4 regions of the Rhizobium acidisoli genome follow, and region 4 is predicted to be linked to each of the others. Evidence: predicted binding sites of a transcription regulator. Region 4 holds the regulator's gene; each other region holds the start of a gene.
What was found. The regulator LexA, encoded in region 4, represses DNA repair genes until DNA is damaged. The targets are predictions, from matches to a motif close to TGTTCNNNNTGTGTTCNG.
Positions count from the first base shown of each region.

Region 1 (7,289 bases), on a different replicon from region 4:
ATCTACGTCGAGCTCTTCGACAACGCTGATAGCGCAACAATCGAAACCTTCATCGAAACCGCCGAAAAGGCGATCTCCACGCGCGTCAGCTTCGTCAGCGAAGACACCGACCTCAAGGCGCACGGAATGTTGATCCGCAAGATCGCGCGACGCGGCATTCGGAAGCCGCGCGCCAAATTTTTCACGACCAACTATGATCTATGCTTTGAATACGCAGCACAGGCCCAGCGCTTTACCATCATCGATGGCTTTTCCCATTCAATGCCGCAAATCTACGATCGCGGCAATTTCTCACACGACATCGTGCGCCGCGAGAATGCCAAGGAAGGGCCAGATTATATCGAGAATGTCTTCCATCTTTACAAGCTGCACGGCTCGATCGACTGGAAGCGTCGCGGTGCCGACATCGTGCGTGCGGAAGGCTCTGAGCCGCCGCTACTGATCTTTCCGCGCGACAGCAAATACCAGGAAGCTTTCGAGCCGCCCTACCTCGACATGATGGGCGCATTTCAAAGCGCGCTGCGCGAGCCCGATACGGCCCTGATTGTCTCAGGTTTCGGCTTCAACGACGACCACCTGAGCAAGCCGGTGATGGCAGCGCTGGAGGCCAATATGAGCCTCAAGCTGATCGTGTGTGATGTGGCCTTTCTTCGAGACGACGTCCTGATGAAAGGCGATCATACCATTGCCGAGGCAAGCACTGTGCGGGATCGCGTCAGCAGCTACTTTGAGAGATTTAAACAGCTGGTTCGGACTGGCGATCAGCGCATTACGCTACTCAGCGGCCGCTTTGAGGATCTGGCGCTCGCCATCCCCGATCTTGTCGCGCAAACCGAACGCGAACGCCATCTTGACCGCATGCAGGCTGCGCGAGGTTTCGGCGATGGAGTGCCGTCGTGATTAAACACAGCCTGGTTGATCCGGATCGCTACGTCGGCACGATTTCCGTCGTGACCGCGTCGACGGTGCAAGTGAACTTGCCTTATGCCACCGCTCGGCCAGAGCGACGTGCGCTTGCACGCGGCGCCGTCGGGGACTTCGTGTTCGTAGATTGCGAGCTCGTCAAGCTCCTCGGCCGACTGGTCGAAGTCAAGCTACCGGACGCAGAACGCGTCGAACCGACTTTGGGGACGCAGCCCGAACCTCACCCGGTCGGCAGGGTGCAATTGCTGGCCTCGGTAGATCATCGACAGAACAAACTCATGCGTGGCATCCGCCACCATCCCCGCGTCGGTGACGCGGTTTACCTGGCGGATCCGTTGACGTTTGGTGAGCTGATGGCAAATTCATTGGTGGCGAGCAGCACTAGCGCGCTCGACATTGGCACGCTCGATGCGGGCAGTGGTGTACATTTGCGCTTGCCGCCCGAGAAGCTCTTCGGCCGCCACTGCGGCGTTTTTGGCGCCACGGGCGGCGGCAAGAGCTGGACCTTGGCCACCATACTCCAGCAGATCAAAGCTGCTGGCGGCAAATGCATTCTCTTTGATCCAACCGGCGAATTTGCAGAGATCCCCGCCATATCAGCGCACTATGCCTTCGACCACGAAGAAGCCGGCAGCCAGCAGGTTCATTTCCCCTATCAGTTCATGACCGAAGACGACCTGTTTGCCTTGTTTCGCCCGTCAGGACAAAGCCAGGGACCCAAGCTTCGCGAAGCGATCAAGAGCCTCAAGCTTGTCGCAAAAAGTGAGGGACAGCTTGAAGGCGTGACGATCTATGAGAAAAAGCTGCTCCTTAAGAAGCAGAAGGATCGCCGGCCCTTCCTGAAAGCTTTGGAAGTGCACAGCGACGTCATTCACAGTCCGCTTTGCCACTTCGACATTGAAAGCCTTCCCGACCAGGTTCAGCAGGAGTGCGTCCAACCGACGGATTGGGACAATCCGACCCACTGGGGTAAGGTCAATGAGCAGGCCGTCGGCTACTGCGAAAGCCTGATCGCGCGCATGCGCACGTTGATCCATTCCCCTGAGCTTGAATGCCTATTCGGCAAGGGCGGACAGTCCTTAGTCGCGGTTCTGGAAGCGTTCTTCGCCTCCGAAGACCAGGATATCCTCCGCATTTCCTTCAAAAACGTCCGGTTCGAGCACAACACGCGCGAAATCCTTATGAACGTTATCGGGCGCTTTCTCCTGGCCCGTGCCCGGCAGAACACCTTTCGCGACAAGCCGATGATCACACTGCTGGATGAAGCCCACCAATTCCTCGGCCGAACCATCGGCGACGAATACGCCAGCGTGAAACTTGAAGCGTTTGGGCTTATCGCCAAAGAAGGCCGTAAATACGGACTGACCACCATCCTTGCCACACAACGCCCTCGCGATATTCCGGCCGATGTTCTCAGCCAACTTGGCACACTGGTTGTGCATCGCCTGACCAATGAAGAAGATCGCAATGCGGTCGAAAAGGCCTGCGGCGATCTTGATCGCAACGCCGCTCTGTTTATTCCGACTCTCGCCCCTGGTGAAGCCATAATCGTCGGGCCAGACCTTCCCGCGCCGGTGCCTGTTTTGATTCACGAGCCACCGTCGCCGCCCGATTCCAAAGGGCCCAAATACAAGTCGTACTGGGCCAGTCGTCAGGCCAAGGCTGACTAAGGCCGATGCGGTGAGAGCTTGCTTGTAAATCTCAATTCACTCAGAGAGATGCGGAAGATCGCGCCGCCCATCCACGACGCGAACAATCTAAACTCGCTCAAACGGCCTGTGAGTCAAGCGATACCCCACGTCCGAAACCTCCCCCTCCCGGTCATCTCCCTCAGGCCGAGCTCCAAAACAATCCGCCGCGCCGCCTGCGGCGTCACATTGAGCGTCTTCGCCACAATGCCGGCCGACACCAACGGCTTCGCCATCACCAGCTCGACCAGCTCCGGCAGCTTTGACGTCGTGCGGCGCCCCTCTAGCCTCCGTTCGAACACCGTGCGCGCCAACGCCAGCCGGGCATGCTCCTTCATGCTAATCTCGGCGGCCACCAAGAAGCCGTGGGCGATGACCAGCAGCCGGGTTTCGCGATCGCGAAGCCGGCGCCGATCGACGGCGATGGATTTCAGGCCGAGATTGATCGCGGCGAGATGGGCGCCTGACGTGATGCCGGTTTCTCGGAGAATCGACGCGGCCAACAGCCGGCCGAGCCAGGGCGCGTGCTGAAGTACGGCGAGTTCGGTCCACGCATCGAGGGCGACGATAGCCTGCAGCACCGCCGGCAGACGTTGGGCCTGGTGCAGGACGCCGCGCCATTCGTCGAGCCGGGCATCTTCATCCCTGTAGAGATCATAGATCATGGGATCGGCCGGAGCCCGGTCGGGCTTTTTGGCTCGTTCGATCGCGGCGTCAGAGCGCGCCAGCAGCGCATCGATGACGGGATAATCGACGCCAGGGAGATTTCCGATGTCCGCATCTTCGCCCCCTCCCCTTCTCTCGAGCATTTTGCCGGATCGGGTGCCAGAGCCATTCGCTATGCTGTCAGGATCATCAGTTGGTCCAGGCCGCGCCTGGGTCTGTAGCAAGGTTCGGATACCCTCCGCGGACAAGGCCCAGTCCGGCGGCTGCGCGGCGATGCGCCGGCGAGTTCGCAGAACGTCGTGGGCGATGGTCAACTCGTGGGTCGGCGCACGAATGTCTTTCGTGGCGTCGTGCAGCACCAGGTCTTCGAGATGGACGAGTTCGCTGTCGAACCACAGCGAGGCGCAGGCGTCGGCAAAGTGGGCGCGTTCGATCCAGCCCGCGCCGACCGGCGAACGGGCGATGCGCTCGTCAAGACGCGTGAGCGCGACACCGGCGTCGAAGGCCGGCTGCAACACTGCAACAGTAACTGGAGCAGATCTGGTGGCAGAAGGGATTCCTGTTTTTTGTGAATCATGATTCACTTCCTTTATGACGAAGCGCCGCCTCCCCATGGTCGAGCATGCCGACACGCTGTCGCTGAAGGCGCTGCGGGAGTTGGTGACTGGTCTGGTGGAGCGGGCTGATCGGGCAGAAATCCGGATCGAGAAGCTTGAGGCTGACAACCGAAAGCTTCGTGAAGAAAACGACCTGCTCAGGGTAGAGAACACGCGGCTGAAGGTCGACAACCAGCTTCTGCGCGACGAGATTGCGCGGCTCAAAAACCTGCCGCCGCGCCCACCCTTCAGGCCATCGGGCATGGAACAGGCAACGAGTGACAAAACGGTTGCCGGCAGCCGAAAGCCTGCGCGGCGTCGCGGGCCGAAAGGCGACAAGGGCAGCGTCACGCGCGAAGAGGTGCTGCCTGCCAACGCACCACCCGGATCGCGCTTCAAGGGCTACAAGGATTGCGTGGTGCGGGATCTGGTCGTGCGGGCCGAAGTGGTGCGCTATCGCCGCGAATGCTGGGTGACTCCGGATGGACGCACGATCGTCGCGCCGCTGCCTGCGGGGATAAAGGGCGGCTACGGCGCCAGTCTGCGTCGCTTCTGCCTGATGCTTCATAGCCATGGGCAGGTGACGACGCAGCGATTGACGACCTTGCTGAACGATGTCGGCGTCGAGATTTCCAAACGCCAGGTCATCCGGTTTTTGACAGAGCGGCTGGATGGCTTTCATGCCGAGGATGCTGCCGTGCTGCATGCGGGCCTGGTCTCGGCTCCCTTTGTCACGGTTGACGACACTGGCGCCCGTCATGCCAACCTCGGTGCCAGGATCGCATCGGTATCGAGATTTTTTCCGCATTCGCCGCAATTTCTCGACGCGGCCCGCAGGCTTTTCTTATCGCCCTTACCAGCCGGACGCTTCCGAAGTCGCTCATGGGCCCAAACCTCCGTCGCGGTGCCGCCAACATCCTTCAAGCCACGGATCCAGGCAGCTTCCACATTAGAGACCCCTTCAAAACTGTGGGTGGACGGTGCTGAATCTTTCGCCTATCGATAGTACCATGAAGTCGTCTCTCGATCATATGCCGCTTCGCAAACAGCGCGAGATTGGACGGGTCCTGGAAATCCTGCATGAGGAATTCGAGGATGCCTTGAGGGACGGCACGGCGGATTTCAAGAAGCGCGGCCGGATCCTGAAGATCATTCTGTTCGGCTCTTACGCCAGGGGCGGGTGGGTTGATGAACCGTTCACTATGAAGGGGTACCGCTCCGATTTCGATCTGCTGATCATCGTCAATAACCGCAAGCTCTGCGAGTTCGCCGAATACTGGTACAAGGCAGCCGACCGCCTGATCCACGACGCCTCGATCGAAACCCCGGTAAGCTTCATCGTCCATTCTAGGCGAGAGGTGAATAACTACCTTAGAGAGGGACAGTACTTCTTCTCAGACATTCGCAAGGAAGGCATTGTTCTCTACGAACTGGACGACGAGCGGCTGGCCGAGCCTGCACCACTCACTCTTGAAGACCGGTTGACGTTAGCGACGGATCACTTCCGGCACAGATTTAACACGGCACAAAATCTGAATGCCCTCGCAAACTCTGCGAAGCAATGCAGCATGTTCAACGAGGCAGCATTCTTGATGCATCAATCGCTTGAGCAAGCCTATTCTTGCGTTCTACTCACTCTCACCAATTACGGCCCACCATCGCATAACATCAAATTCCTTCGCTCACTCGCCGAGGAGCAGGACCGCCGGCTGGCCGAAGCCTTTCCGCGTGATCAGCACAAAGAACGCGCCTGGTTCAACTCACTGAACGAAGCATATGTGAAGGCGCGCTATTCGAAACATTATGAGATCAGCGGAGAGGCGCTCACCTGGCTGAGCGAGCAGACGACGGTTTTGCTCGGCCTAGTCAAAACAGTTTGTTCCGAGCATCTCGAAACGCTCAAACCCGACAGCAACTAGTGCCGAACGCACGGCTCACCCCACTCAATCAGTGCAATCATTGGCCCCTCAGCATGTCCGCGTAAGGGCGGAAGACGGTAGGCCTCCACGGCGATTTCCTGCCCGATTACGAAACTTGCCTCGTTGACAAGCAACCGGCCACGGCGCCCGCGAAGTCTCCTGATCAGCCGTTGCGGCGAAGGGACGTGTGGCTGGCGAGGCGCGCGGCGAAGACAGGGTCTAGGATGTTACCGGCCATCGACGTTAGGATGATGCCGAATTTGCAGCGTTTGCTCGCATGTTTCGCAGTCTTCCTCACAGCAGGCGCGCATCACCGTCTGCAGGGGCCCGACGTTTCCGCATAGGCTCCGGCGCCGGCTTGGTCCCAACGAGAGGCCGACAATCGAGGCGTACGCGATGATCGACATCGACTGGAACCGGAGCGGCCCTTGGAACGTTTAGAGAACAGATCCAGGAGGACGCCATGAGTGATAATCCGAAGACCGCAACATCGTCCAACACCCAGAAGGACCCCGACGATTGGGTCAGCGGCGATGAGCCGATGACCGGCGCGCAGCGCTCCTATCTGAAGACATTGTCAGAACAGGCGCACAAGCCTGACGCTTATGCCGACAGTTTGACCAAGGCGGAGGCGTCCAAGCGCATCGACGAACTGAAGCAGTCGCTCGACTTGGAGTGACCGGCGCCTAGCGCCAACCGGCTGTTTGAGGACCCTGCCCTTCTTAAGCAAACGGCGACGCCAGCTATACGCTTTTACGTGCCGGCCAAAATGGGCCGCGGAGAAATTGAGGTCAACAACGCACCAACGGTGCCTGATCGCCAAGATCGTTGCGGATGGTCGTAGCAGCAACCCCTGCCTGGCCCATGGCATGGCTGATCTGGTCAAGACCGGCGACGACGTCTCCCGCGGCATAAAACCCTGGCACCGTGGTCCTCTGGTGGCCATCGACGGTGATACATCCTTCGTCCGATACCCGGGCACCAATTTGTAATGCCAGGTGCGAACATATGTCAGATCCGAGAGCTGGATATATGGAAGCGAATGCGTAGGTTTCCGTGGGCGTTGTGACGCGGATCATATCATTGTCGAGATTGGTCGAAGCTATGGGGCCGACCTCCACTCTTATTCCGAGGTGAGCCAAGGACGACATCTCGACTTCGGATAGATCATGGACGTCCTCGGGCGATATCAGCGTGAGGTCCTTCGTGTAACTGCGAAGGAAAACGGCCTCCTTGAACCCCTTCGTCCCGGTTCCGATGATACCGACAGGCTTGTCAGTCACCTCAAAGCCGTCACAGACGGGACAGTAGCGCAGGAGGCCACGAGCCACGGCTTCATCATGGGTTGCCTGCGGCATGGCAGGCCGCCGGTTGACCACACCGGTAGCCAAGAGTACGGCCCGAGAGCGGATGCTGCCGTTTTCGAATTCCGCCACGAACCCATTGCCGATTTTTTGCAGCGTCGTGATCTTGCGGCGTCGAATGGCTGCCCCGTA
Region 1 covers NZ_CP035001.1:470,424-477,712, forward strand. The annotation lists gene CO657_RS31325 (SIR2 family protein) at 1-900, shown strand, start outside; gene CO657_RS31330 (ATP-binding protein) at 897-2,594, shown strand; gene CO657_RS31335 (RHE_PE00001 family protein) at 2,708-3,892, opposite strand; partial or broken gene CO657_RS31340 (cell division protein ZapB) at 3,870-4,640, shown strand; gene CO657_RS31345 (nucleotidyltransferase and HEPN domain-containing protein) at 4,885-5,793, shown strand; gene CO657_RS31350 (DUF3072 domain-containing protein) at 6,257-6,472, shown strand; gene CO657_RS31355 (NAD(P)/FAD-dependent oxidoreductase) at 6,585-7,289, opposite strand, start outside.
Region 1: CO657_RS31350 (DUF3072 domain-containing protein) is a predicted target of LexA. The motif match lies at 6,223-6,240, and genes of this name have one in related genera.

Region 2 (7,289 bases), 120 kb from region 4:
GTGACGTTCTTCAGATTGTTGCCGCGCGCCCCGACCACCTTGATCTCGCGGCCCTTCTTCTGCTTGCGGCGCTCGTGGGGAACGGGAACACCGAGTTCGCCGGACAGATATTTGCCGGTCAGCGACTGCGGATTGTCCATAATATCCTGCGGCGTGCCGTGGGCGATGACCCGGCCGCCGTGAATGCCGGCGGCCGGGCCGATATCGACTACGTCGTCGGCCGTCATGATCGCATCCTCGTCATGTTCGACGACGATGACGGTGTTGCCGATGTCGCGCAGGTGCTTCAGCGTGTCGAGCAGCCGGGCATTGTCGCGTTGATGCAGGCCGATCGACGGCTCGTCGAGCACGTAGAGCACGCCCGTCAGCCCCGAGCCGATCTGCGAGGCCAGCCGGATACGCTGGCTTTCGCCGCCCGACAGCGTGCCGGAATTTCTCGACAGGCTCAGATATTCCAGGCCGACATCGTTGAGGAAGCGCAGCCGGTCGCGGATTTCCTTGAGGATGCGCACGGCGATTTCGTTCTGCTTGGCGTTGAAGCTGGCCGGCAGCGTCTCGAACCAGTCGCGGGCGACGCGGATCGACATGCCGGTGACCTCACCGATATGCAGCGTGGCGATCTTCACCGCCAGCGCTTCCGGCTTCAGGCGGAAGCCGCTGCAGGACGGGCAGGGGGCTGCCGACATGAAGCGCTCGATGTCCTCGCGCGCCCAGGCGGAATCGGTCTCCTTCCAGCGGCGCTCGAGATTGGTAATGATGCCCTCGAAATTCTTCTGCGTCGTATAGGAGCGGGCGCCGTCGGCATAATGGAATTCGATCTTGTCCTCGGTGCCGTTGAGGATGACGTCCTTGGCCTCGTCGGAGAGATCGTTCCAGCGGGTGCCGAGCTTGAAGCCGTAATGTTTGCCGAGCGCCTCGAGCGTCTGGTTGTAATAGGGGGAGGTCGACTTGGCCCAGGGAGCGATCGCGCCGTCCCGCAGCGTCCGTTCGGGCTCGGGTACGATCAGATCCGGATCGATCTTCTGCTGGGCGCCGAGGCCGTCGCAGGTCGGGCAGGCGCCGAAGGGATTGTTGAACGAGAACAGCCTGGGTTCGATCTCGGGAATGGTGAAGCCGGAAACCGGGCAGGCGAATTTCTCCGAAAACAGCACGCGCTCATGCGTCTCGTTCAGCGACTTGTTGGCCGAGCCGCCGGCCGAGGTCTCTTCCGGCGGCAGCGGCTTGTCGGCAAATTCGGCAACCGCCAGCCCATCGGCGAGCTTCAGGCAGGTCTCCAGGCTGTCGGCCAGGCGGGCCGAGACATCCGAGCGCACGACGATGCGGTCGACCACCACGTCGATGTCGTGCTTGTATTTCTTGTCGAGTACCGGCGCCTCGGCGATCTCGTAGAACTGGCCGTCGACCTTGACGCGCTGGAAGCCCTTCTTCATCAGCTCCGCCAGTTCCTTCTTGTATTCGCCCTTGCGCCCGCGCACGAGCGGCGCGAGAATATAAAGACGGGTGCCTTCGCCGAAATCGAGGATGCGGTCGACCATCTGGCTGACCGTCTGGCTCTCGATCGGCAGGCCGGTCGCCGGCGAATAGGGAACGCCGACGCGGGCAAAGAGCAGGCGCATATAGTCGTAGATCTCGGTCACTGTGCCGACCGTCGAGCGCGGGTTGCGCGAGGTGGTCTTCTGCTCGATCGAGATCGCCGGCGACAGCCCGTCGATCTGGTCGACGTCGGGCTTCTGCATCATCTCGAGGAACTGCCGGGCATAGGCCGACAGGCTCTCGACATAGCGGCGCTGGCCCTCGGCATAGATCGTGTCGAAGGCAAGCGAGGACTTGCCGGAGCCCGAAAGCCCGGTCATGACGATCAGCTTGTTGCGCGGCAGATCGAGGTCGATGCCCTTGAGATTGTGCTCGCGCGCGCCGCGGATGGAGATCGTCTTCAGTTCGCTCATCGTCTCAGCTTTGGTCCTTTGGGATAACAGCCCTTATTTAGTGATGCCGACCGGCGAGTCGAGGCTGAATGTCTGCAACACTGAAGGTTTTCGATTCTGTTGACAGGATCATACGGATAAACTAGAACAAATAAAGAACAAATTTCCTGATGGATGCATGCGGCGTTCTGATGGATAAACATGTGGATTAAATGCCGCCCATGCGCATCGGCGGTCCGTGATGGTTTAAGGTGCGCCGATCGATTGAAACGCCGCCGGGCAGGGCGGCAGGCAGGGTGAGAAGCATGGCTGGTAGCGTAAACAAGGTAATTCTCATTGGAAACGTCGGTGCGGACCCGGAAATCCGCCGCACGCAGGATGGTCGGCCGATCGCCAATCTCCGTATCGCGACCTCGGAGACCTGGCGCGACCGCAATTCCGGCGAGCGCCGTGAAAAGACCGAATGGCACACCGTCGTCGTCTTCAACGAGGGCCTCTGCAAGGTGGTCGAGCAATATGTGAAGAAGGGCGCCAAGCTCTATATCGAAGGTCAGCTGCAGACCCGCAAATGGCAGGACCAGCAGGGCCAGGACCGCTACTCGACGGAAGTGGTGCTGCAGGGCTTCGGTTCGACCCTGACCATGCTTGACGGCCGCGGCGAAGGCGGCGGTGCAAGCTCCGGCGGCGGCCGAGGCAGCAGCAATAATGATTATGGCGATGACTACGGCGCCCCGGCTCCTTCATCATCGCCAAGCCGCGGCGGTGGCGGCGGCAACTTCTCGCGCGATCTCGACGACGACATCCCGTTCTGATCGACCGTTTTTCCCGGATCTGTAAACTATCCGAGAGCATGATGCCTTTGATGGCGTCATGCTCTTTTTCTTTGGTTTTGCACCAATCAGTGCGGCGTCGCGCTGATCAGATTGAGCGCCGCTTTCGCGCCGTCGACGACGAATTGCACTGCAAGGGCGGCGAGGATGACGCCGAGGAGCCGCGTCAGGATCGCCCGGCCGGTGACGCCGAGGAAGCGGTCGAGCCTATCGGCGATCAGCAGCATGAGAAAGGTCAGCAACAGATTGGCGGCGATGACGGCGATGAACTGGACTTTTTCGACGGATGTCGGCAGCGTGCCGGCAAGCAGGATCGTCGCCGAGATCGCGCCCGGGCCGGCGATCAGCGGCAAGGCGAGGGGAAAGACGGCGATATTCTCGATATGATCCTTGGTGACAGCCGCCTCGGTGGCCTTCTCCTTGCGCTCCTGCCGCCGCTCGAACACCATCTCGAAGGCGATCCAGAAGAGCAGCAATCCGCCGGCGATGCGGAAGGCGCCGATCGAGATCCCGAGCACGCCGAGCACGCTCGCGCCGAACAGGGCGAAGACGGCAAGGATGATGAAGGCGATGGTCGAGCCGCGCAGCGCCACCTGCGTGCGCTGGGCGCGGCTCATGCCTGTCGTCAGCCCCAGGAAGATCGGCGCGAGCCCCGGCGGATCGATGGTGACGATGAGCGTCGTGAAGGCGTTGATCAATTGGTCGGCGCTTGCCATCGTCCCTCGAAAACCCCATATAGTCGCGTGGTTTTTATGCGTGGTTTTTGTGATTGTGAAGCGGCGATTACGATTTGGCAAATATCCCGCGGCGGCCCGCGGCGGATTTGTCCGGTGTGGCCGAGCGACTTGCATGTTTTACCCTCTTTAAGCCGCAAAAGCCTGTTCAAAACGCCCCGTGAAATTGGCGCGGGAACAGGCTTTCCGCTATAAATCTTCAAGTGATTCTAGAAGAGATCGTGATCTGTTTTGACTGAGCAAACACCCCCCGGCGGCGGGAAGCTCCCGCCAGGCATCGAGCCCATCTCCATCATGGAGGAAATGCAGCGGTCGTATCTCGATTACGCTATGAGCGTCATCGTCAGCCGCGCGCTGCCCGACGTGCGCGACGGCCTGAAGCCCGTGCACCGGCGCATCCTTTACGGCATGTCCGAGCTCGGCATCGACTGGAACAAGAAATACGTCAAATGCGCCCGCGTCACCGGTGACGTGATGGGTAAATACCATCCGCACGGCAATTCAGCGATCTATGATGCGCTGGCCCGCATGGCCCAGCCCTGGTCGCTGCGTCTGCCGCTGATCGACGGCCAGGGCAATTTCGGCTCGGTCGACGGTGATCCGCCGGCGGCCGAACGTTACACCGAATGCCGCCTCGAAAAGGCTGCCCATTCGCTGCTCGACGATCTCGATAAGGAAACCGTCGATTTCCGCGACAACTACGACGGCACGCTCTCCGAGCCGGTCGTGGTGCCGGCCAAATTCCCGAACCTGCTCGTCAACGGCGCCGGCGGCATCGCCGTCGGCATGGCGACCAATATTCCGCCGCATAACCTGTCAGAAGTCATCGACGGCTGCATCGCGCTGATCAACGATCCGGCGATCGAACTGCCGGACCTGATGCAGATCATTCCCGGCCCCGACTTCCCGACGGGTGCAAAGATCCTCGGCCGTGCCGGCATTCGCTCGGCCTATGAGACCGGCCGCGGTTCGGTCATCATGCGTGGTGTCGCGGCCATCGAGCCGATGCGCGGCGACCGCGAGCAGATCATCATCACCGAAATTCCCTACCAGGTGAACAAGGCGACGATGATCGAGAAGATGGCCGAACTGGTGCGCGACAAGCGCATCGAAGGCATCTCCGACCTGCGCGATGAATCCGACCGCCAGGGTTATCGTGTCGTCGTCGAATTGAAGCGCGACGCCAATGCCGAGGTCATTCTCAACCAGCTTTATCGCTATACGCCGCTGCAAACGTCCTTCGGCTGCAACATGGTGGCGCTGAACGGCGGCAAGCCGGAGCAGCTGACCCTGCTCGACATGCTGCGCGCCTTCGTCTCCTTCCGCGAGGAGGTCGTTAGCCGGAGAACGAAATTCCTGCTGCGCAAGGCGCGTGACCGCGCTCATGTGTTGGTCGGTCTCGCCATTGCCGTCGCCAATATCGATGAAGTCATCCGCGTCATCCGTCAGGCGCCCGATCCGCAGTCGGCCCGCGAAGAGCTGATGACCCGCCGCTGGCCGGCCGAAGATGTCGAAAGCCTGATCCGTCTGATCGACGATCCGCGCCATCGCATCAATGAGGACCTGACCTACAACCTTTCCGAAGAGCAGGCCCGCGCCATCCTCGAACTGCGCCTTGCCCGCCTGACGGCGCTTGGCCGCGACGAAATCGGCGACGAACTCAACAAGATCGGCGAGGAAATCAAGGATTACCTCGATATTCTCTCCTCACGCGTCCGCATTCAGACCATCGTCAAGGATGAGCTCATCGCCGTTCGCGACGAATTCGGCACGCCGCGCCGCACCGAGATCGTCGATGGCGGCCTCGAAATGGACGACGAGGATCTGATCGCCCGCGAGGACATGGTCGTTACCGTCTCGCATCTTGGCTATATCAAGCGCGTGCCGCTGACCACCTACCGCGCCCAGCGCCGCGGCGGCAAGGGTCGCTCCGGCATGACCACTCGCGACGAGGATTTTGTTAGCCGGCTATTCGTTGTTAATACCCATACGCCGGTCCTGTTCTTCTCCTCGCGCGGCATCGTCTACAAGGAAAAGGTCTGGCGCCTGCCGATCGGCACGCCGACGTCGCGCGGCAAGGCGCTGATCAACATGCTGCCGCTCGCTCCAGGCGAGCGCATCACCACAATCCTGCCCTTGCCCGAGGACGAGGAGAGCTGGGACAATCTCGACGTCATGTTCTCGACAACGCGTGGCACGGTTCGCCGCAACAAACTGTCGGACTTCGTCCAGGTCAACCGCAACGGCAAGATCGCCATGAAGCTCGAGGAGGAGGGCGACGAAATCCTCTCCGTCGAGACCTGCACGGAAAGTGACGACGTGCTGCTGACGACGGCGCTCGGCCAGTGCATCCGCTTCTCCGTCGACGACGTCCGCGTCTTTGCCGGCCGCAACTCGATCGGCGTGCGCGGCATCAGCCTTGCCGGCGGCGACCGCATCATCTCGATGACCATCGTGCGCCATGTCAACGCCGAGCCATGGGAACGCGCCGCCTATCTGAAGCGCGCCGCCAACGACCGCCGCCTGACGACGGGTGAGGCCGAGGAGATCGCGCTGGTCGGCGAGGAGGTCACCGAAGAGGGACAGCTCTCCGACGAGCGTTACGAGGAGTTGAAGCAGCTCGAGCAGTTCGTGCTCACTGTTTCCGAGAAAGGCTTCGGCAAACGTTCCTCCTCCTATGACTTCCGCATCTCCGGCCGCGGCGGCAAGGGCATCCGCGCCACCGACACGTCGAAGACAGGCGAGATCGGCGAACTGGTTGCGGCCTTCCCAGTCGATGACGGTGACCAGATCATGCTGGTTTCCGATGGCGGCCAGCTGATCCGCGTGCCGGTCGGCGGCATCCGCATCGCCAGCCGCGCCACCAAGGGCGTCACCATCTTCTCGACGGCTAAGGACGAAAAGGTCGTCTCGGTCGAGCGCATCAGCGAGCCTGAGGAGGATGAGACGGAGGAGGCTGTCGAGGTTGCCGAAGGCGGCGCCCCTGCGACCGACGAAGGTGCTGCCGGTGAGGCGCCGATTGCCGATGGTGATCCGGCCGGGCCGGCCGAGGAATGATCAGATGAACGGGGCGGCTTCGGGCCGCCCTTTTCTTTTCAAGCTAAAGCATGGATCGCGACGCGCTTTAGGGAGTGGTTCAAGACCAGGCCCAAAGAAAAAGCCGAACGCTGGGTGCATCCGGCTTTGAAAGGCCCTGGGCAGCGGAAGGGTGCCGCTCAGGGGAAGGGCTTGGAAAAAGCAAGGTTAGAACGCTCTATGTTTTTCGTTCAGCGCCTTTACCTCTTCACCTTCGCGCCGGAGCGCTGATATCGTCGAGGCGACAGACACTATGAACATGACACTGATGAGGGCGGTGAGCACTGTCAAGATCGTGAACATAGGCATTCCTTTCCTGGGGAGTTGCGTTCTCGCCCCTCAGTACTGGCCCAGTACGGCCGTCCGGGCCGAAGCGTAGGGACCATAAACCTTGGACGTATCAATCTTCTGATCATAGAGAGCGACAGTTGCGGTCAGCATGCCCGTGACCATTACCATCCAGAGCACGTTAATCATCGTAATCTTGCCGGGCATCTTTAGTCCTTCCTGCCGCGATAATCGCATCTATGTGTCGGTTGAATGAACGCATCCGTTTTAAAATGGTTCCGCCGGATGTTGACCGGTGTTTACCAATGCCGATCTGAAGCCTCCTTGAATGTCTCGTTCATCTGGCGTTCAGATTCAAACCTCGTTTTTCGCACGCAACCGGCCTTGGGCGCGCACGATCGCCGCATGCTCGGCAAGCGCCGGCCGTACCCAGTTCA
Region 2 covers NZ_CP034998.1:1,752,156-1,759,444, forward strand. The annotation lists gene uvrA (excinuclease ABC subunit UvrA) at 1-1,946, opposite strand, end outside; gene CO657_RS08735 (single-stranded DNA-binding protein) at 2,231-2,737, shown strand; gene CO657_RS08740 (MarC family protein) at 2,824-3,471, opposite strand; gene gyrA (DNA gyrase subunit A) at 3,721-6,546, shown strand; gene CO657_RS36700 (hypothetical protein) at 6,904-7,059, opposite strand; gene CO657_RS08750 (hypothetical protein) at 7,207-7,289, opposite strand, start outside.
Region 2: uvrA (excinuclease ABC subunit UvrA) is a predicted target of LexA. The motif match lies at 2,069-2,086, and genes of this name have one in related genera.

Region 3 (7,289 bases), 1.6 Mb from region 4:
TGTTTCCGCTGCGCTGGGCCGCTTCCGCAATGTCTCGCTTCATTGCTTCGGAAATATTTCTGATCAGCAGGTCACCCATCGGCACCTCCATTATGATATCAGTGATATCATAATGCCTCGCCAACGAAATTTCAATGCGATGCTCAGAGCGCCTTGGACTTTGCCGCCTTGGTGAACTTCTTGATCACCATCTCCCGCTTCAGCCGCGAGATATAATCGATGAACAGTACGCCGTTCAGATGGTCGATCTCGTGCTGCAGGCAGGTGGCGAGCAGGCCATCGGCTTCCACCGTCTGTTCCTTGCCGTTCCGGTCGAGAAATTTGACCGAGACGACAGCGGGGCGTTCGACCTCGGCATAATAATCCGGGATAGACAGGCAGCCTTCCTCATAGACCGAGCGCTCGTCGGAGGATTTGACGATCTCCGGGTTGATGAAGACCTGCGGCTGCTTTTCCTCGCCCTCGCGCGACACGTCGATGACCAGCATGCGGCGCGGCACGCCGATCTGGATCGCCGCAAGGCCGATGCCCGGCGCGTCGTACATGGTTTCCAGCATATCGTCGGCAAGACGCTGCAGATCGGCATCGACCCGCTCGATCGGCTTGGAGGCCTGGCGGAGAATAGGATCGGGAAGAATGATGAGTGGCTTGATGGTCATGGCGTTCCCATAACCCATCTTTTCCGACTATGGAATTATCCGGCAGGCGGGGAAGACGCTTTTTTGCATCCCCGCCCGGAATTTCGCCATATTCGCCGCGGGCCGCTGGCCGAGCTGGCAGACTTTTGAGCCAGGACGGCACAATCCTCGCCGACACGCGAAATCGTTCGATCGAGCCGCAATTTTCCGCAGGCGCCGGCAGGAGCCGCTGCCTGCGAGGATATTGGGGACCGCCAATTCCGTTCACGTTTTGATCTATATATTGCCGTCTCTTCTGGTATGGTTGCGGCATGTCCGTCAATTCCGATTCGTTCACTCTGTCGTTTGCCTCGATCAGCCCGGCCATGCTGGCGCTTGCCGGCGGCATTCTCCTGGCCCTCATCCTTCTGGTCATCGTGCTTCTGCTGCGGGGCGCAAGTCTTCGCCGCGAGCAGGCCGAGGAAGCGAGTTTTCGCGCTGGAGAAAGCGAGGCGCGCATGGCCGAGCTTCTGAAGATCCAGGCGGAGATGCAAGGCCGTATCGCGGCGATGACCGAAGTCTTCGGCGCGCGGCAGAGCGAGCTCAACCAGGCGATCAGCCAACGCCTCGACGGCATGTCGCAGCGCGTCAACTCGACGATCACCGAGCAGACCAAATCGACGCATGAGAATCTGCAGCGGCTGCAGGAGCGGCTGGCGGTGATCGATGCGGCGCAGAACAATATTCAGACGCTTGCCAAGGATGTCGTCGGGCTGCAGGCCATTCTGTCCAACAAACAGACGCGCGGCGCCTTCGGCCAGTCGCGAATGGAAACCATCGTTGCCGACGGCCTGCCGATGGGCGCCTATGCCTTTCAGCAGACGCTGTCGAACGGCTCCCGGCCGGACTGCACGATCCGCATGCCGAACGGCGCGCCGCCGCTGGTGATCGATGCGAAATTTCCGCTCGAAGCCTGGAACGCGATCCGCGACGCCGGCAGCCCGGAGGCCGGCAAGATCGCCGGCCAGCAGTTCCGCCGCGACATGGAGGTCCATATAAGGGACATTTCCGAGAAATACCTGATCCAGGGGGAAACCCAGGATACGGCCTTTCTCTTCGTGCCGTCGGAATCGATCTTCGCCGAGATCCACGAAAACTTCGAGCCGGTGGTGCAGAAGGCGCACCGCGCGCGCATCGTCATCGTCTCGCCGTCGCTGCTGATGCTGTCGATCCAGGTGATCCAGGCCGTGCTCAAGGATCAGCGCATGCGGGCGCAGGCGCATCTGATCCAGGGCGAAGTGGCGATCCTGATGGACGATCTCGGCCGCCTCGATGAGCGGGTGCGCAAGCTGCAGGGCCATTTTGCCATGGCGCAGAAGGATATCGACATGGTCGTTACCTCGGCCGACAAACTGACCAAGCGCGGCGCCAAGATCGAAGCGCTGGAATTCGAGGCCGGCGGCGACAGCAAACCGGGCCGCGACGCCGAACCCGCAGCCAAATCGGTGGAAAGCCGCACCGGTCTTCTCAAGCTCAGGGTGGTTGACGAAGAGTGACCGCTTCGGGCAGTGTCTCGCCCGCATGCGCCAAAGGACGGGACACCCCTGATGATCACAGTTTTCGGGTCCATCAACATGGATCTCATCGCCACCACCGAACGTCTGCCGAAGCCCGGCGAGACGGTGGCCGGCAATGGTTTTGCCACCGCTGCCGGCGGCAAGGGCGCCAACCAGGCGCTGGCCGCGCGGCGCGCCGGCCGCTATGTCCATATGGCCGGCGCTGTCGGCAAGGATAGCTTCGCCGCCGATGCCCTTGCCCTGCTCGATGATGCGGGAACCGATCTTTCTCTGGTCAAGCATGTCGACGGTCCCACCGGCACGGCGCTGATCCTTGTCGGCGGCGACGGCGAAAACATGATTGCCGTCGTTCCCGGCGCCAATGGCCTGGTCACCCCCAACGATGCCGAGACGGCAATCGGCGGCATGACGGAAGGCGATATCCTGATGCTGCAGTTCGAAGTGCCGGCCGATGCCATCGAACGCGCGCTCTCGGCCGCCCGCGCCAAGGGCGTCACCAGCATCCTCAACCTTGCTCCCTTGATTCCCGATGCGCCGCGTCTTGGCCGGCTTGCCGATATCGTCATTGCCAATGAGACCGAGTTCGAGCGGCTCGCCGGACAGGACGGCATGGACACACCAGCGCGCGAAGCAGCCCTGACACGACTGCATGCCGAAACCGGCCAGACGCTGATCGTGACGCTTGGCGGCGACGGCGTCATCGCCATCCGCGACGGGGCGATCTCAAGGGCGCAGGGTCTGAAGATCGAACCGGTCGACACGGTCGGCGCCGGTGACACTTTCTGCGGCTATTTCGCAGCGAGCCTCGACGAGGGCCTGGATTTTGCCTCGGCGCTGCGCCGTGCCGCCGTTGCCGGTTCACTCGCCTGCCTCAAATCCGGGGCACAGCCTTCGATCCCTCGGGGTGAGGACGTCGTAGCCAGGATATAAGCCGCGTCTCTTTGCGAAGCCGCCGGCAGAGCCCTTAATTTTAAGGGGAATTCTTGCCTTTTTGCCGCGGCCCACGGCTCAAGTTTCATTCAAATTTAACAGATCCGCGGCGATGTTGCTGCTGGTCGCCGGTGACACATGCCTTTGATCCGGCGTCCACTGCATAATTCAAATGCTGCGGCGTCCTTTGCGCGTCTTTAAAAGATGCACCGCGCTGCAGGCGGCGGCTCCATGACGGGGCGATGCCTTCGCTCCTGCGCCGGAGAATGCCCGTTCGGCGCATCCTTGCCCGAGGATTCCCATGTCCATTTTCCGCATGAAATCGCTTGCTGCGAAACTCATCGTCATCACCGGCATCGCCATCGCGCTTGTCCTTGTCGTTTCGAACTTTTTCCTCATCGGCCAGACCCGGGACCGCGTCCAGACGCTGACGATGGATCAGGCGAACCTCGAGGCGAAAGCGATCGCCAATGAAATCGCCGCCAATGTCGGCGAACTCGCCAGCGCCGCACGCACCATGTCCGGCGTCATCGGCCGCGGCCATGAAGGCAAATCGCTCGATCGCAAGGGCATGATCAACGTGCTGAAGGCCAATCTCGAACAGAACGCCTTCGCCTTCGGCAGCTGGTTCTGCGAACAGCTCGGCGCGCTTGACGGCAAGACCACCGAGATCGCCAACAACAATGATGAGGGCACGAACAAGAACGGCGCGTTTGCGCCCTACTGGTCGAAAACCAAGGACGGCGGCATCCAATATTCGACGTTCGACAATGATTATACCGCCGAATGGTGGAAGCTCGCCGCCGACAGCGGCAAGGGCGCGATCACCACGCCTTATATGGCCGAAGGTACCGACGTTCCGACGCTGTTGACCTCGATCGCCTATCCCGTGATGTCAGGTGGCAAGATGATCGGCGTCGGCGGCGTCGACATCTCGCTGAAATCGCTGACCGACAAGCTGCAGGCGCTGCATCCCTTCGGCTCGGGCCGCGTCACGCTGCTGTCGCAGACCGGCAACTGGATCGTCGCGCCGATCCCCGACCTGATGACCAAGCAGTATGACGGCGAAGGCGCCGACACCGTCAAATCGGCGCTGTCGAGCAAACAGCCAGGCCTCGTCAGGAACCTCACCTATGACGGCCTCGATCCCTTCGACCGTGTCGTCTATCCGTTCGCGGTTCCCGGCGTCAACGCCACCTGGATCGTGCTCGTCGATGTGCCGCATACGGCGATCAACGCACCGGTGCAGGATCAGACCACCATGATGATCGTCAACGGCCTGATCGTGCTCGGCGCGGTGATGCTGGCGCTCTATTTCGCCGTCCGCTCGCTGGTGCAGCGGCCGCTCGGCGGGCTGGTTGCCAGCGTCGAAGCGCTCGGTGACGGCAAGTATGACGAGCCGGTCGCCGCCCAGGACCGTACCGACGAAATCGGTTCGGTCGCCAAGGCACTCGAAGGCTTCCGCTTCACGCTCGCCGACAGCCGTCGTCTCGAAGACGAGGCCGCCAGGGAGCGGCAGGCGGCGGAGACCGAGCGCGGCCGTTCGGAATCGGAACGCCAGCAATCGGTATCGCTGCAGCGCCATATCGTCTCGATCGTCGGCACCGGCCTTTCGGCGCTGTCGCAAGGCAATCTCAGCCACCGCATCACCGATGATTTCCCCGGCGAATACGGCAAGCTGAAACAGGACTTCAACGCCGCCCTTGCGAGCCTCGAAGAAACCATCAATACGATGAACCTCAGCGTCGCCAATATCGGCTTGGGCACCGGCGAAATCAGCAACAGCGCCTCCGACCTCGCCAAGCGCACCGAACAGCAGGCGGCAAGCCTGGAGGAGACGGCGGCGGCGCTCAACGAACTCACCGCCCAGGTCGATTCCAGCGCCGACAACGCCCGTACGGCCGCCGACAACGTCAACCTCGCCTGCCAGGATGCCGAAAAGTCCGGCGAAGTGGTGCAGAAGGCGATCGCCTCGATGCAGGGCATCGAACAGTCTTCGACGGAAGTTTCGAGGATCATTAGCGTCATCGACGAGATCGCCTTCCAGACCAACCTGCTGGCGCTGAACGCCGGTGTCGAGGCGGCGCGTGCCGGGGAAGCCGGCAAGGGCTTTGCCGTCGTCGCCCAGGAGGTGCGCGAACTGGCGCAGCGTTCGGCCAATGCCGCCAAGGAAATCAAGACGCTGATCAACACCTCGGCCGTCCAGGTCAAGGAAGGCGTCGATCTCGTCGGGCGAGCCGGCGGCACGCTGCACAAGATCGCCGAACAGGTGATGAGCATCAACGATCTCATCCGGCAGATCTCGGCATCGGCCAGCGAACAGGCCGTCGGCCTGAAGGAGATCAACCAGGCCATGAACCAGATGGACCAGGTGACGCAGCAGAATGCGGCGATGGTGGAGGAAGCAACGGCCGCCAGCGTCGCCCTCAACGACGAGGCACAGACGCTGAAGGCGCTTGCTACCCGTTTCAGGGTCGCAGGCTCGAGCAATGCCGCAGCACTGACCTCGGTTGCCCAGCAGATGCGGGCGCCGACTGCCTCGGCCGCTTCGCCGCATGCCACCCCCGCGGTCCGCCGTGCGGCAGCGCCATCGCGCGGTTCGGCTGCCGTGGCGCAGGATAGCTGGGAAGAGTTCTGAGCATCAGGTCCTTACCATGCAAAAGGCGCCGGGATGAGCCGGCGCCTTTTGCATTTCAGGGATGAATGACGCTCAGGCAGCGTTCGACGTCTGCTCTTCGTTGAGGAAGGCGTAGATTGCCGAAGCGGAATCAGTAGCGCGCAGCTTGGCGACCAGATCGTGATCGCGCAGCACGCGGGCGATCCGCGACAGGGCCTTGAGATGATCGGCGCCCGCACCTTCCGGCGCCAGCAGCAGGAAGACGAGGTCGACAGGCTGGTCGTCCAGGGCTTCGAAATCGACCGGCTGCTCCAGCCGGGCGAAGATGCCGACGATCGAATGGATGTTGACCAGCTTGCCGTGGGGAATGGCGATGCCGTTGCCGACGCCGGTCGAGCCAAGGCGTTCGCGCTGCAGGATGACGTCGAAGATCTCCCGTTCGGAGAGCCCGGTGATCCTGGCGGCTCTTGCGGCCAATTCCTGAAGCAACTGTTTCTTGGAATTTACTCTGAGGGCGGGAATGATCGCATCCTGATGGAGCAAATCTGCCAATGCCATTTCTTTTTCCTTCTGTCGCCGGGATCAAATGCAACGAGCGGCGGCGATACCGCCGCTCACCGCCTGATCTCAGCCTTTGATATTGGCTGAATCGATCCAGCCAATATTTCCGTCGTGCCGACGGTAAACGATGTTCAAGTGTTCCTTGCCGGGGCTGCGGAACAGGAGAAGCGGCTCGTCGGTCATGTCGAGCGCCATCACGGCGGTGGCGACCGACATGGTCTTCAGCTGCTTCGTGCTTTCGGCGACGATGGCGGGCGCGAAATCGTCGGGGATTTCATCCTCGTGGTCAGGAACGGAATCCATGACCGTGTAGGAGACTTCTGCAAAACCGTTCAGATGGTTTCCGGCATGATGGTCCTTCAGCTTGCGCTTGTAGCGGCGCAGGCGCTTTTCGATGCGCTCCGAGGCGGCGTCGAAAGCCAGCAGCGGGTCCGTCGCCTCGCCGGCCGCATGCAGCACCACCCCACTGTCGAGATGAAGCTTGCAGTCTGCCGAGTAACGAGAACTCGCCTTTTCCACGGTCACCTGACCCGAATATCCCCCGTCGAAGTATTTCGTGATGGCCATACCAATTTGGTCCTCGATCTTTTGACGGAACGAGTCACCAATTTCCATATGTTTACCGGACACACGCACACTCATGGAGTTTCCCTTCTTATCGTCGTTTGCGGGTATCAGTTTACGCCAAGCCTCAGGTTCATCCAAGCACTTCGCGCAATCTCAAGCAAGATCGGCGTCAGCCTGCTGGTCCTTGGTGCCCTTCTGATGCTGGGGATAACTCCAGACGCCGTTTGCGGCATCGATTGCGGCGGGCTTCTAGCCAGCCGCCGTTGAAAAGTCAATAGGGCGAAAAATCGGCATCACTAATACACGCGAAGCACGCAGCGAAAACACGGAAATTACAGCATATTTCATCGGCCGCTTGCCAATGGTTTCTAGTGGATTCTCGCTGTGGTTGCTCTAACCCGCGCAGGGATCGTCATGGCT
Region 3 covers NZ_CP034998.1:50,679-57,967, reverse strand. The annotation lists gene CO657_RS00285 (plasmid stabilization protein) at 1-79, opposite strand, end outside; gene def (peptide deformylase) at 144-659, opposite strand; gene CO657_RS00275 (DNA recombination protein RmuC) at 950-2,173, shown strand; gene CO657_RS00270 (ribokinase) at 2,225-3,124, shown strand; gene CO657_RS00265 (methyl-accepting chemotaxis protein) at 3,426-5,762, shown strand; gene ptsN (PTS IIA-like nitrogen regulatory protein PtsN) at 5,835-6,299, opposite strand; gene hpf (ribosome hibernation-promoting factor, HPF/YfiA family) at 6,369-6,944, opposite strand; gene CO657_RS00250 (DMT family transporter) at 7,238-7,289, opposite strand, start outside.
Region 3: CO657_RS00275 (DNA recombination protein RmuC) is a predicted target of LexA. The motif match lies at 900-917, and genes of this name have one in related genera.

Region 4 (7,289 bases):
CGCCCTCCGAAGTCCTGGGTCCGAGCTTCCAGATGTCCTTTGCCGCGACATTGGCATTGGTATCGGGTTATCAGCTGTGGAAAGACCGGCGCATCCGCGAAAACGCCTGGCTGAAGTTGCCGGTCTTCCGGCCGGTCGTTGCGGTCGCCGGTTTCTTCGGCGGCGTCTTCCTGACCTCGCTGATCGGCGGCTTCTCCACGGCGCTGTTTTCGATCGAGCATTTTCATCGCCTGACCGCTTACGGCCTGCCGGCAAACCTCGCGACGATGCCGATCATCTCCTTCATCGTCATGCCGGCCGGGCTGCTGGCGATGTTGCTCATGCCGTTCGGTCTGGACGCTCCGCTCTGGAAGGTGGTCGGCTTCGGCCTCGATCTGGTGATCGTAGTCGCCAAGACGGTGTCAGGTTGGGGCGGCGATATCGGCGTCGGCCGCTTGCCCGCCTGGTATTTCGCCGTCGCCGTCGCAGGCTTCCTGCTGCTGACGCTGCTCCGCACCCGGCTGCGCCATGCCGGCACAATGATCCTCGCAGTCTCGACGCTCCTGGTGCTGATTCTGCCGGTTCCGCGGCCGCCGGATCTGGTGATTTCGGAGGACGGCGGTCTGGTCGCGCTCGTCGATACGGCGGCAATGGCTTCCAATCGTGAAAACCCGCCGGATTTCATCTTCGACCAGTGGCAAAGAGCGTTGGTCCTGCCGACGCATCACCCGCCGAGAATGCTGGATGGCCCCGCTATCCCACCGGAGGGAGAAGACCGCCGCGTCAGGCTTTCCCGCGAGCAGCAGAATGAAGCAAGGACAGCAATGCGGGCGGCTGCCGCGGGCGGAGAAACAAACCGCTTTTCCTGCGTCAAGAAGGCCTGGTGCACATCGAGGCTTGGCAATGGCCGTGTGGTAACCATCATCGACAATGCCGCTTATCTCGGTCCGGCCTGCGATTCGGCCGATATCGTCGTGACGCCGGTCCGTCTGCGTTTCAACAGCTGCCGCTCAGGCGCGACGCTCTTCACCGGTGAGACGCTGCGCAGGACCGGTTCCGTCGAGTTGCGTTTCGCGGATGCCGGCCTGGAGGTCGCAACCGCATTCGAAACGCTGTCGCGGCCGTGGATGCGCCAGCGCGCCTATGACTGGCGCAGCAACAGTTTTGTCGAATCTGGTCTGTCCGGTGTCAGTGATAGCGGCGAATGAGGCCGACGAGTTTGCCCTGCACCTTGACGCGGTCCGGCCCGAAGATCCGGGTCTCGTAAGCCGGGTTGGCCGCTTCAAGTGCGATCGAGGCGCCCTTGCGGCGGAAGCGCTTCAGTGTCGCTTCCTCGTCATCGACGAGCGCAACGACGATGTCGCCGGGGCTTGCGGTGCTGCCGTTGCGGATGATCACCGTGTCGCCATCGAAGATGCCGGCGTCGATCATCGAATCGCCTTTGACCTCCAGCGCATAATGTTCACCGGAGCCAAGCATGTCGGCGGGAACAACGATGTCATGGGTGTTGTTCTGGATCGCCGAGATCGGAACGCCGGCAGCGATTCGGCCCATGACCGGCACCGAGACCGAGTTGCCGTTGTCGGCGACGGGTTTTGCAGGCGCGGGGGCAGCAGCCGGCTGGGGCTTGCCAAGGCTGCCCTCGATGACGCTTGGCGAAAAGCCGCGCCGGGGCTGGATGCTGGGGCTATAGGCTTCGGGAAGCTTGATGACCTCGAGCGCCCTGGCGCGGTTCGGTAGGCGGCGAATGAAACCGCGTTCTTCGAGCGCCGTAATCAGGCGATGAATGCCGGATTTCGAGGCCAGATCCAGGGCATCCTTCATCTCGTCGAAAGATGGCGGAACGCCGGATTCCTTCATGCGCTCATGAATGAAAAGGAGAAGCTCCTGTTGTTTGCGCGTGAGCATCGGCGTGTGACCCCTGATTGAAACAAATCCAGAACAGACACTATATGTTCCATATGTGTTCCGCAAGGTGCTAAATTTCCGTAAAACTTGCCGCCAACTCGTTGAGATTTTTATTTTCATTCGCCGGATTGGCACACATGTCTTGCATTGGGGGTGGGGCTGTCGCACATCTCTTGTCGTTTGAGGGAGGGATATGATGAACGAGCGTTCCGCCAAACCGCACCCGCTGGATCATGTCGTGCTGCCCGTCGTCAATATCGATCTGGCCCGCGAACGGCTCGGCAAGCTCGGCTTCACCGTTGCCGCCGATGCCCGCCATCCCTTCGGAACGGAGAATGCCTGCGTCTTCTTTGCCGACAAGACCTATCTGGAGCCGCTTGGTATCGCCAGCGTCGAAGAGAGCGAGGCGTCGGCGCGACACGGCAATGTCTTCACCGCCCGCAACCGCGCCTTCCGCTTCCGTTGCGGCGAGGAGGGGCTTTCGGCGGTGGCGTTTGCCACCAGCGATGCCGGCCGCGATCATCGCAACTACGCCGGCAGCGGATCGAGCGCCGGCGAGATGCTGCAGTTCAGCCGGCCGATGAAAATGCCTGATGGGTCCGAGACCATCGCCGGCTTCAAGCTGGCCTTTGCCGCTGAGCTGCGCGCGCCGGATTTCTTCCTCTTCAGCGTCGAGCGCATCAATCCGCTGCCGTCCGACCGCGGCGCGCTGGAGACGCATGCCAATGGCGTAACAGGCATTGCCGAGATTGCGCTTTGCGCGCCGGAACCCGCCGCATTCGCAGCCTTCGTCGGCCTTGCCGCTGCACAGTCGGCCGTCGAAAAAACCAGTTTCGGCGTCAATATCGCCGCGCCGAACGCGAAAATCAGCCTGATGACGCCGGAAGGGCTGGAGGCTTATTTTGAGATCGCCGTCTCATCCGCCGACCGCGGCCTGCGCGGCCGGGCTATCCTCTTCACTGTCGCCGATCTTGCCGTGACAGAAGCGCATTTGGCTGCTAACGGAGTGACCTACACGCGCAAGAACAATCGCATTCTGGTGAAGCCGGCGCCCGGGCAGGGCACGCTCTTCGCCTTCGAGGAAACACGATGAGCACTGATACGAATTCTGAAGTCAGGATCGGCGAGGGCGCAGGTCAGGTCACCTTCTCCAATACCGGCCGCCTGTCGCTGATTGCCGGCCCGTGCCAGATGGAGAGCCGCGACCACGCTTTCATGGTTGCCGGGACGCTCAAAGAGCTCTGCGCCAAGCTCGGCATCGGCCTCGTCTACAAAAGTTCGTTCGACAAGGCGAACCGCACCTCGCTGTCGGCCGAGCGCGGCATCGGGCTTGAAAAGGGCATGCAGGTCTTTGCCGATCTCAAGAAGGAATTCGGCTTTCCGGTCCTCACCGACGTTCACACCGCCGAGCAATGCGCCGAAGTGGCAAAGGTGGTCGATGTCCTGCAGATTCCGGCCTTCCTCTGCCGTCAGACCGACCTCCTGATCGCCGCCGCCGAGACCGGCCGTGCCGTCAATGTCAAGAAGGGCCAGTTCCTCGCCCCCTGGGACATGAAGAACGTGCTGAAGAAGCTCAACGCCAGCGGCAATCCGAACGTGCTGCTCTGCGAACGCGGCGCCTCCTTCGGCTATAATACGTTGGTTTCCGACATGCGCTCGCTGCCAATCATGGCGTCGATGGGCGCCCCCGTCGTTTTCGATGCGACCCATTCCGTGGCGCAGCCGGGCGGGCAGGGCGATTCCTCCGGGGGGCAGCGGGAATTCGTGGAAACGCTGGCGCGCGCAGCGGTAGCGACCGGTATTGCCGGCGTCTTCGTCGAAACCCACCAGGACCCGGACAATGCACCGTCCGACGGCCCGAACATGGTCTATCTCAAGGACATGCCGCGGCTGCTGGAAAAGCTGCTGGCCTTCGATGCCGTCGCCAAGGGCTGACAGTCAAAAGCCTGACATGTTCGTGCTATAGCGACGATCAGACATGCAGATCGAAGGTGTGCAATGCGCCATTGTAATTTGCACGCCTTCGATTATGACAGGCTTCGAACGATTGATCACCCACCGAGCAGGAAGAACCCATGACTGCAATCACCGATATCATCGCCCGCGAGATTCTCGATAGCCGTGGCAACCCCACCGTCGAAGTCGATGTCTATCTCGAAGACGGCAGCATGGGCCGCGCGGCCGTTCCCTCGGGCGCTTCGACGGGCGCGCATGAGGCGGTCGAGCTGCGCGACGGCGGCAAGCGCTACCTCGGCAAGGGCGTGCAGAAGGCGGTCGATGCGGCCAATACCGAGATCTTCGACGCGATCGGCGGCATCGATGCCGAAAACCAGATCCAGATCGACAACATCATGATCGAGCTCGACGGTACGCCGAACAAGTCGCGCCTCGGCGCCAACGCCATCCTCGGCGTGTCGCTCGCCGTCGCCAAGGCTGCCGCCCAGGCCTCCGGCCTGCCGCTCTACCGCTATGTCGGCGGCGCGTCCGCGTGCCTGCTTCCGGTGCCGATGATGAACATCATCAACGGCGGCGCCCATGCCGACAATCCAATTGATTTCCAGGAATTCATGATCCTGCCGGTCGGCGCCGACACGATCGCCGAAGCCGTGCGGATGGGTTCGGAAGTCTTCCATACGCTGCGCAAGGAACTCGCCGCCCAGGGCCACAACACCAATGTCGGCGACGAAGGTGGTTTTGCTCCGGGCCTGAAGAGCGCGCCAGAAGCCCTCGACTTCATCATGAAGTCGATCGAAAAAGCCGGCTACAAGCCGGGCGACGACATGTGCCTCGGCCTCGATTGCGCCTCGACTGAGTTCTTCAAGGACGGCAAGTATGTTCTCGAAGGTGAAGGCCGCACGCTCGAATCGGGCGCCATGGCCGAATATCTGGCCGAGCTCGCCGCCAAGTACCCGATCATCTCGATCGAAGACGGCATGGCCGAGGACGACTGGGACGGCTGGAAGACGCTGACCGACCTGACCGGCAAGAAGACCCAGCTCGTCGGCGACGATCTTTTCGTCACCAACTCCGCCCGTCTTCGCGACGGCATCCGCATGGGCGTCGCCAACTCGATCCTCGTCAAGGTCAACCAGATCGGCTCGCTGACGGAAACGCTCGACGCGGTCAACACCGCGCACAAGGCAGCCTATACCGCCGTCATGTCACACCGCTCCGGCGAAACGGAAGATTCGACCATCGCCGACCTCGCGGTCGCCACCAACTGCGGCCAGATCAAGACCGGCTCGCTGTCGCGTTCCGACCGTCTCGCCAAGTACAACCAGCTGATCCGTATCGAGGAAGGCCTTGGGCCCCAGGCTCAGTATGCCGGCCGCTCGATCATCCGCGGCTGATCGAATCTGCGTTCAACGACGTAACCCGCGCCTTCCCAGCGCGGGTTTTTTGTTGCCCGTTTTTACGGTCAACGAACGGTTAATCTCTGAGCGTTATGCTGAACGAATTGGTAATGCGTTCAAGAGCATGCGTGTATGTGGACAAAGCATCATAAGAAGAGAAAGATCGGCCGTTTCGTCATTCCGGCCATGACGGTCGCCTTCCTTTCCTACTTCGGTTATCATTGCATTCACGGCGATTACGGACTGCGCGCAACGGAAACGTTCGAGCATCAGCGTGTCGCGCGTGAAAAAGAGCTTGCGATCTTGAAGGCAAAGCGCGAACATCTGGAAAATCAGGTGGCGCTGCTGAGCGATGGCTCGCTCGACAAGGATATGCTGGACGAAAAAGCGCGCTATCAGCTCAATATGTCGCGCGCGGACGAGATCGTCATATTCAACCATTATTCCAATTAACCGGAATTCGGTTAATTGGAATTTTCGTCGTATTTCCAATAATTTAGCGCCGAATACGAGCCATGCAATTATGGCATTGCTGTGGTCTTATTTCTTCCCTATGGTACGCGTCACCGAGAAACGACAAACCCATAGGGAGGGTTGAATGGCGCCGCGAAAGACCGCGACCGTTTCCAGCCGCAAAACTGCAGCAAAACCGGCAGCCAAGGCATCGAATGGAGGCCCGGTAGCCGACTTCGATCGCGATGAGGAGCTCAAAGCCTATCGCGAGATGCTGCTGATCCGCCGCTTCGAGGAGAAGGCCGGCCAGCTTTACGGCATGGGCTTCATCGGCGGCTTTTGCCACCTTTACATCGGTCAGGAGGCTGTCGTCGTCGGCATGCAGATGGCGCAGAAGGAAGGCGACCAGGTCATCACCGCCTATCGCGACCACGGCCACATGCTGGCAACCGGCATGGAAGCGCGCGGCGTCATGGCCGAGTTGACCGGCCGCCGCAGCGGCTATTCCCACGGGAAGGGCGGCTCGATGCACATGTTCTCGAAAGAGAAGCATTTCTACGGCGGCCACGGCATCGTCGGCGCCCAGGTTTCGCTGGGAACCGGTCTTGCCTTTGCCAATCATTACCGCGGCAACGGCAATGTCTCGATCGCCTATTTCGGCGATGGCGCTGCCAACCAAGGCCAGGTCTACGAGAGCTTCAACATGGCGGCTCTCTGGAAACTGCCGATCGTCTATATCGTCGAGAACAACCGTTACGCCATGGGCACTTCCACGGCACGCGCCACCGCGCAGTCGAACTACTCGCTGCGCGGCTCCGGCTTCGGCATCCCGGGCATCCAGGTCGACGGCATGGACGTTCGCGCCGTCAAGGCGGCCGCTGACGAGGCGCTCGAACATTGCCGCTCCGGCAAGGGCCCGATAATTCTCGAAATGCTGACCTATCGTTATCGCGGTCACTCCATGTCGGATCCGGCGAAATATCGCTCGAAGGAAGAAGTGCAGAAGATGCGCTCCGAGCAGGACCCGATCGAGCAGGTCAAGGCGCGCCTCATCGAAAAGGGCTGGGCCTCCGAAGACGATCTGAAGGCGATCGACAAGGATGTCCGCGACATCGTCGCCGACAGCGCCGACTTCGCCCAGGCCGATCCGGAGCCGGATGCATCCGAGCTCTACACCGACATTCTGCTCTAATCGGGGAGGGAACCCATGCCTATCGATATCCTCATGCCCGCCCTCTCTCCGACCATGGAAGAAGGCACGCTGTCCAAATGGCTGAAGCAGGAAGGTGACAAGGTCACTTCTGGCGACGTCATTGCCGAAATCGAAACCGACAAGGCGACGATGGAAGTCGAAGCCGTCGACGAAGGCGTCATCGGCAAGCTGCTCGTCGATGCCGGCACCGAAGGCGTCAAGGTCAACACCAAGATCGCCGTGCTGCTGCAGGATGGCGAATCGGCCGCGGATATCTCCGCCGCCAAGCCGGCTGCTGCTGCCGCACCTCAGGCTGCCCAGGAAGAAAAGCCGACGAATAGCGGCTCGGCTTCCGCACCGCTTCCGGCCGAGCCGAAGGCCGTCGTGCCGAATGACCCGGAAAT
Region 4 covers NZ_CP034998.1:1,628,192-1,635,480, forward strand. The annotation lists partial or broken gene CO657_RS08140 (ComEC/Rec2 family competence protein) at 1-1,187, shown strand, start outside; gene lexA (transcriptional repressor LexA) at 1,168-1,887, opposite strand; gene CO657_RS08150 (VOC family protein) at 2,084-2,980, shown strand; gene kdsA (3-deoxy-8-phosphooctulonate synthase) at 2,977-3,822, shown strand; gene eno (phosphopyruvate hydratase) at 3,963-5,237, shown strand; gene CO657_RS08165 (FtsB family cell division protein) at 5,373-5,693, shown strand; gene pdhA (pyruvate dehydrogenase (acetyl-transferring) E1 component subunit alpha) at 5,839-6,885, shown strand; gene CO657_RS08175 (pyruvate dehydrogenase complex E1 component subunit beta) at 6,901-7,289, shown strand, end outside.